One region of the Nocardia sp. NPDC051052 genome, then DNA from elsewhere that is predicted to be linked to it. Evidence: riboswitches for the same ligand, from Rfam matches in the RefSeq annotation. Region 1 holds a riboswitch; the other holds the start of a gene.
What was found. A riboswitch is a leader RNA that binds a small molecule or an ion and turns the genes downstream of it on or off. The one in region 1 is predicted to bind S-adenosylmethionine.

Region 1 (4,208 bases):
CAGCGAGCCCGACGAATACCCGCGCGAACGCCTCCAGGGATTCGTCCACGCCATCGTCGGCCTGCTGGTCGGCGCCCCCGCCGCCGATTGATCGCGCGCGCGGCGGAAACCGCTGCGCTCGAAGTGGATTCAGTTGGCAGGCTGACGGCTCTGCTGCGCCAACCGCATCGTCTCGGTCAGCAACTTGGACACCGCCGCGGCCTCGGTGAGGAACCCGTCGTGTCCGTCGCGCGAGTGCACGACCTCGAGTCCGTCGCAGCCCGGCAATCCCTCGGCGAGTTCCTGCTGCGTGCGCAGCGGATACAGCCGATCGGAGTCGACGCCACCGACCACGCACGGCACCGGCGTCGCGGCCAGCGCCGCTCGGACGCCGCCGCGTCCGCGCCCGACGTCGTGCCGGTTCATCGCCTCGGTCAGCAGCACGTAGGTGCCGGGATCGAAACGCCCGCAGAGTTTGTCGGCCTGGTGGTCGAGGTAGCTCTGCACCGCGTACCGGCCGCCGCGCCACGGATCCTCGGCGCCCTGCGCGCTGTTCTCGAACCGGTGATCCAGCTCGTCCTCGGTGCGATAGGTCAGGTGCGCGATCCGCCGGGCGATGCCCATGCCGGCCATCGGGGCGCGATCGGTGTCGTGATAATCGCCGCCCTGCCAGTCCGGATCGGCCTTGATCGCCGCGATCTGGGTGGTCTGCGTGCCGATCTGGTCGGCGGTGGCGCGGGCGCCGACGGCCAGCACCAGCGCGGAGCCGACCCGGTCCGGCGCGCCGACCATCCACTCCAGCACCCGCATGCCGCCCATCGACCCGCCGACCACCGCGGCAAGCCGCTCGATGCCGAGCCGGTCCATCAGCGCCGCCTCGGCGGACACCTGGTCGCGGATGGAGATATCCGGAAACCGTGCGCCCCAAGGCTTTCCGTCGGGCGCCAGCGTCGAAGGGCCGGTGCTGCCCTGGCAGCCGCCGAGCACGTTCGTCGCGATCACACACCACTTGTCGGTGTCGAGCGGACAGCCCGGCCCGACCATCCCGTCCCACCAGCCGGGCAGCTGATGAATGTCGTCCGGGTGGCCGACCACGTGCGAGTCGCCGGTCAGCGCGTGCTCGACCAGCACCACGTTGTCCAGCGCGGGGGAGAGCTCGCCCCACCGCTGCACCGCGAGGTGCACCTGCGGGATGACCGCGCCGCTTTCCAGCTTCACGTCTCCGATGGCGATGATGCCGAGCCGCCCGTCCGGGGGTGGCAGGGCCACCCCGGACGAACGGGCGAAACTCGGTTCGGTACTCACCGTCACGTCGCCGCCGCCGCGAAACCGGCACGCAGGTCGCTCAGAATGTCCTCGATGCCCTCGATCCCCACCGCCAAACGGACCAGACCCGGCGTGACACCGGCGAGCAGTTGCTCGTCGGGCGTCAGCTGCGAATGTGTGGTCGACGCGGGATGAATCACGAGGGAGCGCACATCTCCGATGTTAGCCACATGGCTGTGCAGGACTAATCCGTCGACGAACTTCTTGCCCGCATCGACACCGCCGCGCAGTTCGAAGGCGACGATCGCGCCGGGACCCTTCGGTGCCAGCTGCTTGGCCCGCTCGTACCAGGGCGAAGTCGGCAGACCCGCGTAGATCACCTTCGTGACGTCGGGCTGGTTGGTCAGGAATTCGGCGACCGCCTTGGCGTTGGCGACATGCCGCTCGACCCGCAGGCTCAGCGTCTCGATGCCCTGGCTGATCAGGAACGCGTTGAACGGCGAGATCGCCGAGCCGAGGTCGCGCAGCAACTGCACGCGCGCCTTGAGCGCGAAGGCGGGCGCGCCGAGGTCGGCGAACACCGCGCCGTGATAGCTCGGGTCCGGGGTGGTGAAGCCGGGGAAGCGCGGCTGTCCCTGCGCGTCGGTCACCGTCCAGTCGAAGGTGCCGCCGTCGACGAGCACACCCGCCACCGCCGAACCGTGCCCGCCGAGGTACTTGGTCGCCGAGTGCACGACGATGTCGGCGCCGTGCGCCAGCGGCTGGATCAGGTACGGCGTGGCAACGGTGTTGTCCACGATCAGCGGCAGCCCGGCCTCGTGCGCGACGGCGGAGATACCGGGGATGTCGAAGACAGCGCTGCTGGGGTTGGCGATGGTCTCGCCGTAGAACGCCTTGGTGTTCGGCCGGATCGCGGCCCGCCACTGGTCCAGGTCGTCGGGGTCGTCGACGAAGGACACCTCGATGCCGAGCTTGGGCAGCGAGTAGTGGAAGAGGTTGTAGGTGCCGCCGTAGAGGTGCGGGCTGGACACGATGTGATCGCCCGAGGCCGCCAGGTTCAAGATCGCGAACGTCTCCGCGGCCTGTCCGGAGGCCAGCAGCAGTGCGGCGACACCACCTTCGAGCGCGGCGACGCGCTGCTCGACCACGTCCTGGGTGGGGTTCATGATCCGGGTGTAGATGTTGCCCGGCTCGGCGAGGCCGAACAGCGCCGCGGCGTGATCGGTATCGCGGAAGGCGTACGAGGTGGTCTGGTAGATGGGCAGGGCCCGGGCGCCGGTGGTGGCTTCCGGTGCCTGGCCCGCGTGCACCTGCTTGGTCTCGAAGGACCACTGCGCGGTGGGATCGATATCGGCCGCGGGCAGGGTGGAATTACTCATGAGCGTTGCTCCAAGGAAAAGGTTGTTCGCCAGAACTACAGGGGGTTATCGGGATTTAGGCGAAGGACAACAACACATTTCGGGAACCTCCTGAAAGCGCGCTTGCTCTCGACCTTCGAGAGCCCGGTCATCACCCGGAGCACCCCACCGCTGCTGGAGGGTTGCCGTCCAGCAAGCCGGGGCTTCGCGCTGGCACTCATGACCTGAGGGCATCATAACCGGCCGTCGAGCGGCGGCCGAATTCTGTCGTCGAACTCAGCCGGACGCGCTGGTCCGCGCGCCGCCGCAGACGCGGAAGAACTCTTTGAACGCCGCGGTGAAGGAGTTCCGGCCTGCCGCGGCGGCCTCGTGCAGATCGTCGTAGTCGAACATGCTCTCGCCGCATTCCATGGCCAGGTGACCGATGAGCTGCCAGGTGCCGAGAATCAGCCGCACCGGGAGCGCGCAGGGCGTGCTGTCGAGCCGCTCGGCGACCACCTCGGCGATGGCGATGTTCTTGTTATCGGCGTGTTCGATGCTGCGCGCGCTGACCGAGGGACTGCTGCGCACGATCCGCTGCATCTGCTGGAATTGCCGGAAGGAGACCGGCCCGCCGCCGGGTTCGCTGACGGCTCGGTCGACCACCTGCAGAAACGCCGTGCGCAGCGATTCCAGTTCGTTGTCGGTGACCGGGAGCTGGCGCAGCGCCGCCGCCACGGCCTGGCCGAAGTCCTGGATCGGACCGAGGACGATGTCCTCTTTGCTGTCGAAGTACCGGTTGATCGTGCGCGGCGATACGTCGGCCGCATTGGCGATCTGCTCGACCGTGGTCGCGTCGAAACCCTGTGCTTCGCACAAGTTCAGGCCGATCTCGATGATCCGCAACCTGGTCTGCTGCTTCTTGCGTTCGCGCAGGCCGGGGTTGGCGTTCGTCGCGGCGCTCGCAGTGGTCTGCGCTGCGGCACTCGCGCCCGTCGGCGTCGGTGACTCGAGCATGCTCCCACCTTATCGAAACCCAGTGTTTTCGTGTCATTAACCGCCAAATGTCGCATCACGACATTTTTCGCTTGACGCCAATTGGCGCCTGCTGACAGGATAGCCACCGAGTTCGAACGATGAGGAGATGACCGTGACCGACACTGCGCAAGCGGTAGAAATATCTGAAAAACGAGGCGGTTCGGCGCGCTGGTTCGCCCTCGGCGTTATCGCATTGGCCCAGCTCATGGTGGTGCTGGACGCCACCATCGTGACCATCTCGCTGCCGTTCGCCCAGCAGGATCTCGGCATCAGCGACGGCAACAAGCAGTGGATGCTGACCGCTTACACGCTGATCTTCGGCGGCCTGCTGCTGCTCGGCGGTCGGCTGGCCGACTACCTGGGCCGACGCCGGATGTTCATCATCGGCCTGGTCGGTTTCGCCGCCGCGTCGGCACTTGCCGGTCTCGCGCAGAACGGCGCGGAGATGTTCGCCGGGCGCGCACTGCAGGGCGCGTTCGCGGCGTTGCTCGCACCGGCGGCGTTGTCGCTGTTGTCGGTGACCTTCACCGAGGCGCGCGAGCGGGCCACCGCATTCGGCGTGTTCGCGGGTATCTCGGCCGGTGGTGC
Region 2 (4,208 bases), on a different contig from region 1:
CCCGTCGCTCGCGCGGCGGTGTTCCCCGCAAGACGTTCGGCGAGCTCGGGCGGCACCGCTTCACCACCGAAGATCAACAGCCGGACGGCGTCCAGCGCCTCGGCGGGCCAGGTGGCGGCCAGCGTCGGTACCGTTGACACGATGCTGATTTCGCGCCGCACCAGCCATGGGCCGAGATCGGCGCCGGTGCGGACCAGGTCGCGCGGGGCGGGGACGAGGCAGGCGCCGTTGCGCCAGGCCAGCCACATTTCCTCGCAGGAGGCGTCGAAGGCGACGGAGAGTCCGGCGAGCACCCGGTCACCGGGACCGATCGGGGCATCCGGCAGGAACAGGCGGGCCTCGGCGTCCACGAACGCGGCGGCGTTGCGATGAGTCACCGCAACACCTTTCGGCGTTCCGGTGGAGCCGGAGGTGAAGATGATCCAGGCGTCGTCGGTGGGGGTCGGCAGCGTGCTGGTGCTCGCGTCGGCCGGATTGTCCGCTGCGGCACGGATTCCCGCCGGCGTCGTCGCGATGCCCGCCGCGGTGACGATCGCGGTGACCTGAGCCTCGCCGAAGACCAGCTGGGCTCGCTCGTCCGGGTCGTCGGCGTCGACCGGCACATACGCGGCGCCCGCGTACAGGACGGCGAGGATGGTCAGGTAGAGCTCCCTGGAGCCCGACGGCATCCGAACGCCGACCCGGTCGCCCGGCCGCACGCCCGCCGTGGCGAGCCTGGCCATGGTCTTCTCGATCTCGACGACGAGTTCGAGGTAGCTGAGCACCACCTGGCCGTCATCGATGGCGGGTGCGTCCGGATGGGTCAGCGCGGTCGCGGTCAGGATGTCGACGAGGGTCCGGGCCTGCGGCGTGTGCGCGGTCCGGAGTAGTGGGTCAACCGTCACATCAACCTGTGGTTGGAGCATGACGCCCTGCCCACCTCCCATTCGACCTGCCTCGCACTTCCCTGGTGTTGTTTGTGTCATAGCTGGGTTACCAGTTGGCAAACGCCCTGGTGACCAGTTGTCCACGGTACTCGGGGTTGTCGACGTTTGTTGCTCACCGCCGCGGATGCCGCTCGGGAGAACGCGGGCGGGGTTGTTGCAGGTCGTGGCGATTTCTGCCGGGCGCGCCGAAGCAAGGCCTGGTGGGCGGGTTACCCGGTGGGTTCGCTGGGCGGTCGCTGAACCGACCTGCTCAACCCGGTGTGATTCCCCTCATCGGCCTGGTGATCCTGCAGCTCAGGGCGTTTCGGGTCACGCCGCGGAGGCGGCGGTGCCGACGCCGAGGGCGGTCAGGATGGCGGCGCTGGCAAGTTCGAGCCGATCCCGGATCCTCGGGCGGCGCAGCAGCGCGACCGCGCGAGCGGCGGCCAGCGCCAGGAGCACCATCGCGACCGCCGCAATCGACGATTCGACGGCACCGAGCGCGAGGGTGTTGGCGAAGGTGACCTCGGTCAGGAATTGGGGCAGCACGGCGAGATAGAACAGGCCGACTTTCGGGTTGAACATGCACGAGACAACGCCCGCGGTGAACGCCGAGCGAACCGATGCGCGGGTGCCGCCGCCCGCCTTCGCGATGCCGGCGGCGCCGTCGGATTCCTGGCCGGCCCTGCGCTGCCGCCGTTGCTCGAGCAACGCGCGAATACCCAAGTACACCAAGTAGATTCCACCGATCAGCTTGAGCGCGCGGTACGCCGTCGCCGACTGCTCGAGCAGCGTGGCGACGCCGGCGGCGACCACCACCGCCCACAGCAGCCCGCCCAGCGACGACCCGATCGCGGCCGCGACGCCCGGTCGCGCGTCGACCAGCGAGAACCGCAGCACCAGGAACGAATCCGGCCCCGGCGTGAGCGCCAGCAGGACGCATAGGCCGATGAAGCTGATCAGCAGCGAAAGTGACACCTCACGATGTGAACTCAGAACGGCCGAATTGGCAACGCTTTATTGCCCGCCGACACACGCGGCGGCGCCGTGGTTGACAGCGCCGGGGGACATCTGCCAATCTCGGGATAGGTCATGAGTACCAGCGTTCAGCCCCGGCTTGCTGGTCGGCAACCCTCCTCCGCGGTGGGGTGCTCCGGGTGACGACCGGGCTGACACCCGACCGGGTGCGGCAAGCGCGGACTCGACGAATCGTCTGATTGCGGGTCCCAGAGCCGACGGGATTTTCGTGATGACTGCTGTGGTAACTCAGGACGCCAGGGGACGGCAGACGGCGGAGTCGGCGGGGTGGGTAAGCTCTGCCCCCCTCGCCCGGGTATCCGGCGACGACCTCCAGGTGCCCCTCGTCCAGGGCGGGACGACCACCTACGCCAACTTCGACTACGCCGCGAGCGCACCCGCATTGGCCCAGGTCACCGACCGGGTACAGCAACTGCTGCCGTTCTACGCGAGCGTGCATCGCGGCGCGGGCTACGCCTCGCGGATCTCCACCGAGTGCTACGAGGCGGCCCGCGGTTCGGTGACCCGCTTCCTCGACGCGACCGACGACCAGGTGGTGGTGTTCACCCGCAACACCACCGACTCGCTGAATCTGCTCGCGTCCTGCGTGCCCGGCGACACCGTGGTGCTCGACATCGAGCATCACGCCAACTTCCTGCCGTGGACCAGGCACGGCCGCCGCGTCGTGCAAGCCGCGGCCACCGTCGAGGAGACCGTCGGGCGGTTGGTCGCCGAGCTGTGTAGCAAGCCCGCCGCGCTGCTCGCGGTCACCGGCGCGTCCAACGTCACCGGCGAGGTGCTGCCGCTGGAGCGCCTGGCCACCATCGCCCACCAGTGCGGCGCCCGCATCCTCGTCGACGCCGCTCAGCTCGCGCCGCACCGGCGAATCAGCCTGCGCGACACCGGCATCGACTACCTCGCGTTTTCCGGGCACAAGCTGTACGCGCCGTTCGGCGCGGGCGTGCTGGTCGGCCGCCGCGACTGGCTCGACACCGCGCAGCCCTACCTGGCCGGTGGCGGCGCGGTCCGTGAGGTCACCACCACCGGCGCCGAATGGGCGCCCGCGCCGCAGCGGCACGAGGGCGGTTCACCCAACGTGCTCGGCGCCGCCGCACTCGCCGCCGCCTGCGACGCGCTCAGTCGAATCGACGCCGACACCCTCGCCGCGCACGAACACCGCCTGGCCGACCGACTGCGCGACGGCCTCGCCGCCATCCCCGGCGTCAACCTGCTGCGCATCTGGAACGACGCCCCCGACACGGTCGGCATCGTCGCCTTCACCCTGGACGGCTTCGTCCCCGGCCACGTCGCCGCCTACCTCTCCGCCGAACACGGCATCGGCGTCCGCGACGGCCGCTTCTGCGCGCACCCGCTGCTCGCCCGCCTCGACCTCGACGGTGCCCTCCGCGCCAGCATCGGCCTCGGCACCACCCTCGCCGACGTAGACCGGCTCATCGAAGCCGTCGCCACCCTCGTGCGCACCGGCCCGGCCTGGAACTACGCCACCACGCAAGGACTTTGGAACCCCACCCCCGAAACCCGCCCGTTCACCTCCGAAGCCTCGATCGGCGCGGCGCCCTGCCTCGTCGGCTAGTCCGGCAATAGCGGTCGTCCGACCTGGACGACCGCGCTCAGTCGCCGAGTTTGGTCGGGCGGTGGTAGCGGCCGTTGTAGTAGAGCAGGGGAGCGGCGGCGGGAGTTTCGTTGGTGTTGTCGTGGACTCGGGTCACCAGGCCGACGACGAGGGTGTGGTCGCCGAGCGGGATCAGTTGGTGGATGGTGGCGCGCAGCCAGATGGGGGTGCCGTGCAGGACCGGTTCGCCGGTGTCGAGGGTGGTCCACAGCGAGCGGTCGGTGAAACGGTCCGCAGCTGTGCGGGCGAAACGCTGAGCCAGGTCGTGCTGGTGTTCGCCGAGGAAATGGATGACGACGGAGTCGGCATCGAGCAGAGCGGTCAGGCTGGAAGAGGTGTGCGCGATGTTGAAGGACACCAGCGGGGGCGCCAGCGACAGCGACGCGAAAGACGTCGCGGTGAAGCCGATCGGGCCGTTCGGAGAGTTCAGCGTGACAACGGTGACGCCCGCCGGATAGTGGCGCATCGAGGCGCGGAATTGCTCGGCGGTGATTCCGCTCAGATCATCAGGGACCTGGAAATCCGTGGCGGGCCGTTCTGCTTCGGTCACCCGCCCAAAACTACGCCGTCCCGCCTCTCCGCGTATTTAGGCCAGACTTAGGTGGGGTGAGGGTGGCGTTGGCGACCGGCAGTATGGACGGGGTGGGGTAGCC

Region 2: it holds a riboswitch for S-adenosylmethionine, as region 1 does, so the genes downstream of both, ACIBCN_RS12465 (aminotransferase class V-fold PLP-dependent enzyme) here and ACIBCN_RS33820 (bifunctional o-acetylhomoserine/o-acetylserine sulfhydrylase) in region 1, are expected to answer to the same signal.

What each region holds. Positions count from the first base shown of each region.
Region 1 is NZ_JBITFL010000012.1:26,048-30,255, forward strand. It holds gene ACIBCN_RS33810 (TetR/AcrR family transcriptional regulator) at 1-91, shown strand, start outside; gene ACIBCN_RS33815 (homoserine O-acetyltransferase) at 130-1,290, opposite strand; gene ACIBCN_RS33820 (bifunctional o-acetylhomoserine/o-acetylserine sulfhydrylase) at 1,287-2,624, opposite strand; SAM riboswitch class IV at 2,718-2,828, opposite strand; gene ACIBCN_RS33825 (TetR/AcrR family transcriptional regulator) at 2,880-3,599, opposite strand; gene ACIBCN_RS33830 (MFS transporter) at 3,727-4,208, shown strand, end outside.
Region 2 is NZ_JBITFL010000003.1:458,718-462,925, reverse strand. It holds gene ACIBCN_RS12475 (Pls/PosA family non-ribosomal peptide synthetase) at 1-905, opposite strand, end outside; gene ACIBCN_RS12470 (LysE family translocator) at 1,236-1,883, opposite strand; SAM riboswitch class IV at 1,994-2,107, shown strand; gene ACIBCN_RS12465 (aminotransferase class V-fold PLP-dependent enzyme) at 2,155-3,516, shown strand; gene ACIBCN_RS12460 (flavin reductase family protein) at 3,554-4,105, opposite strand.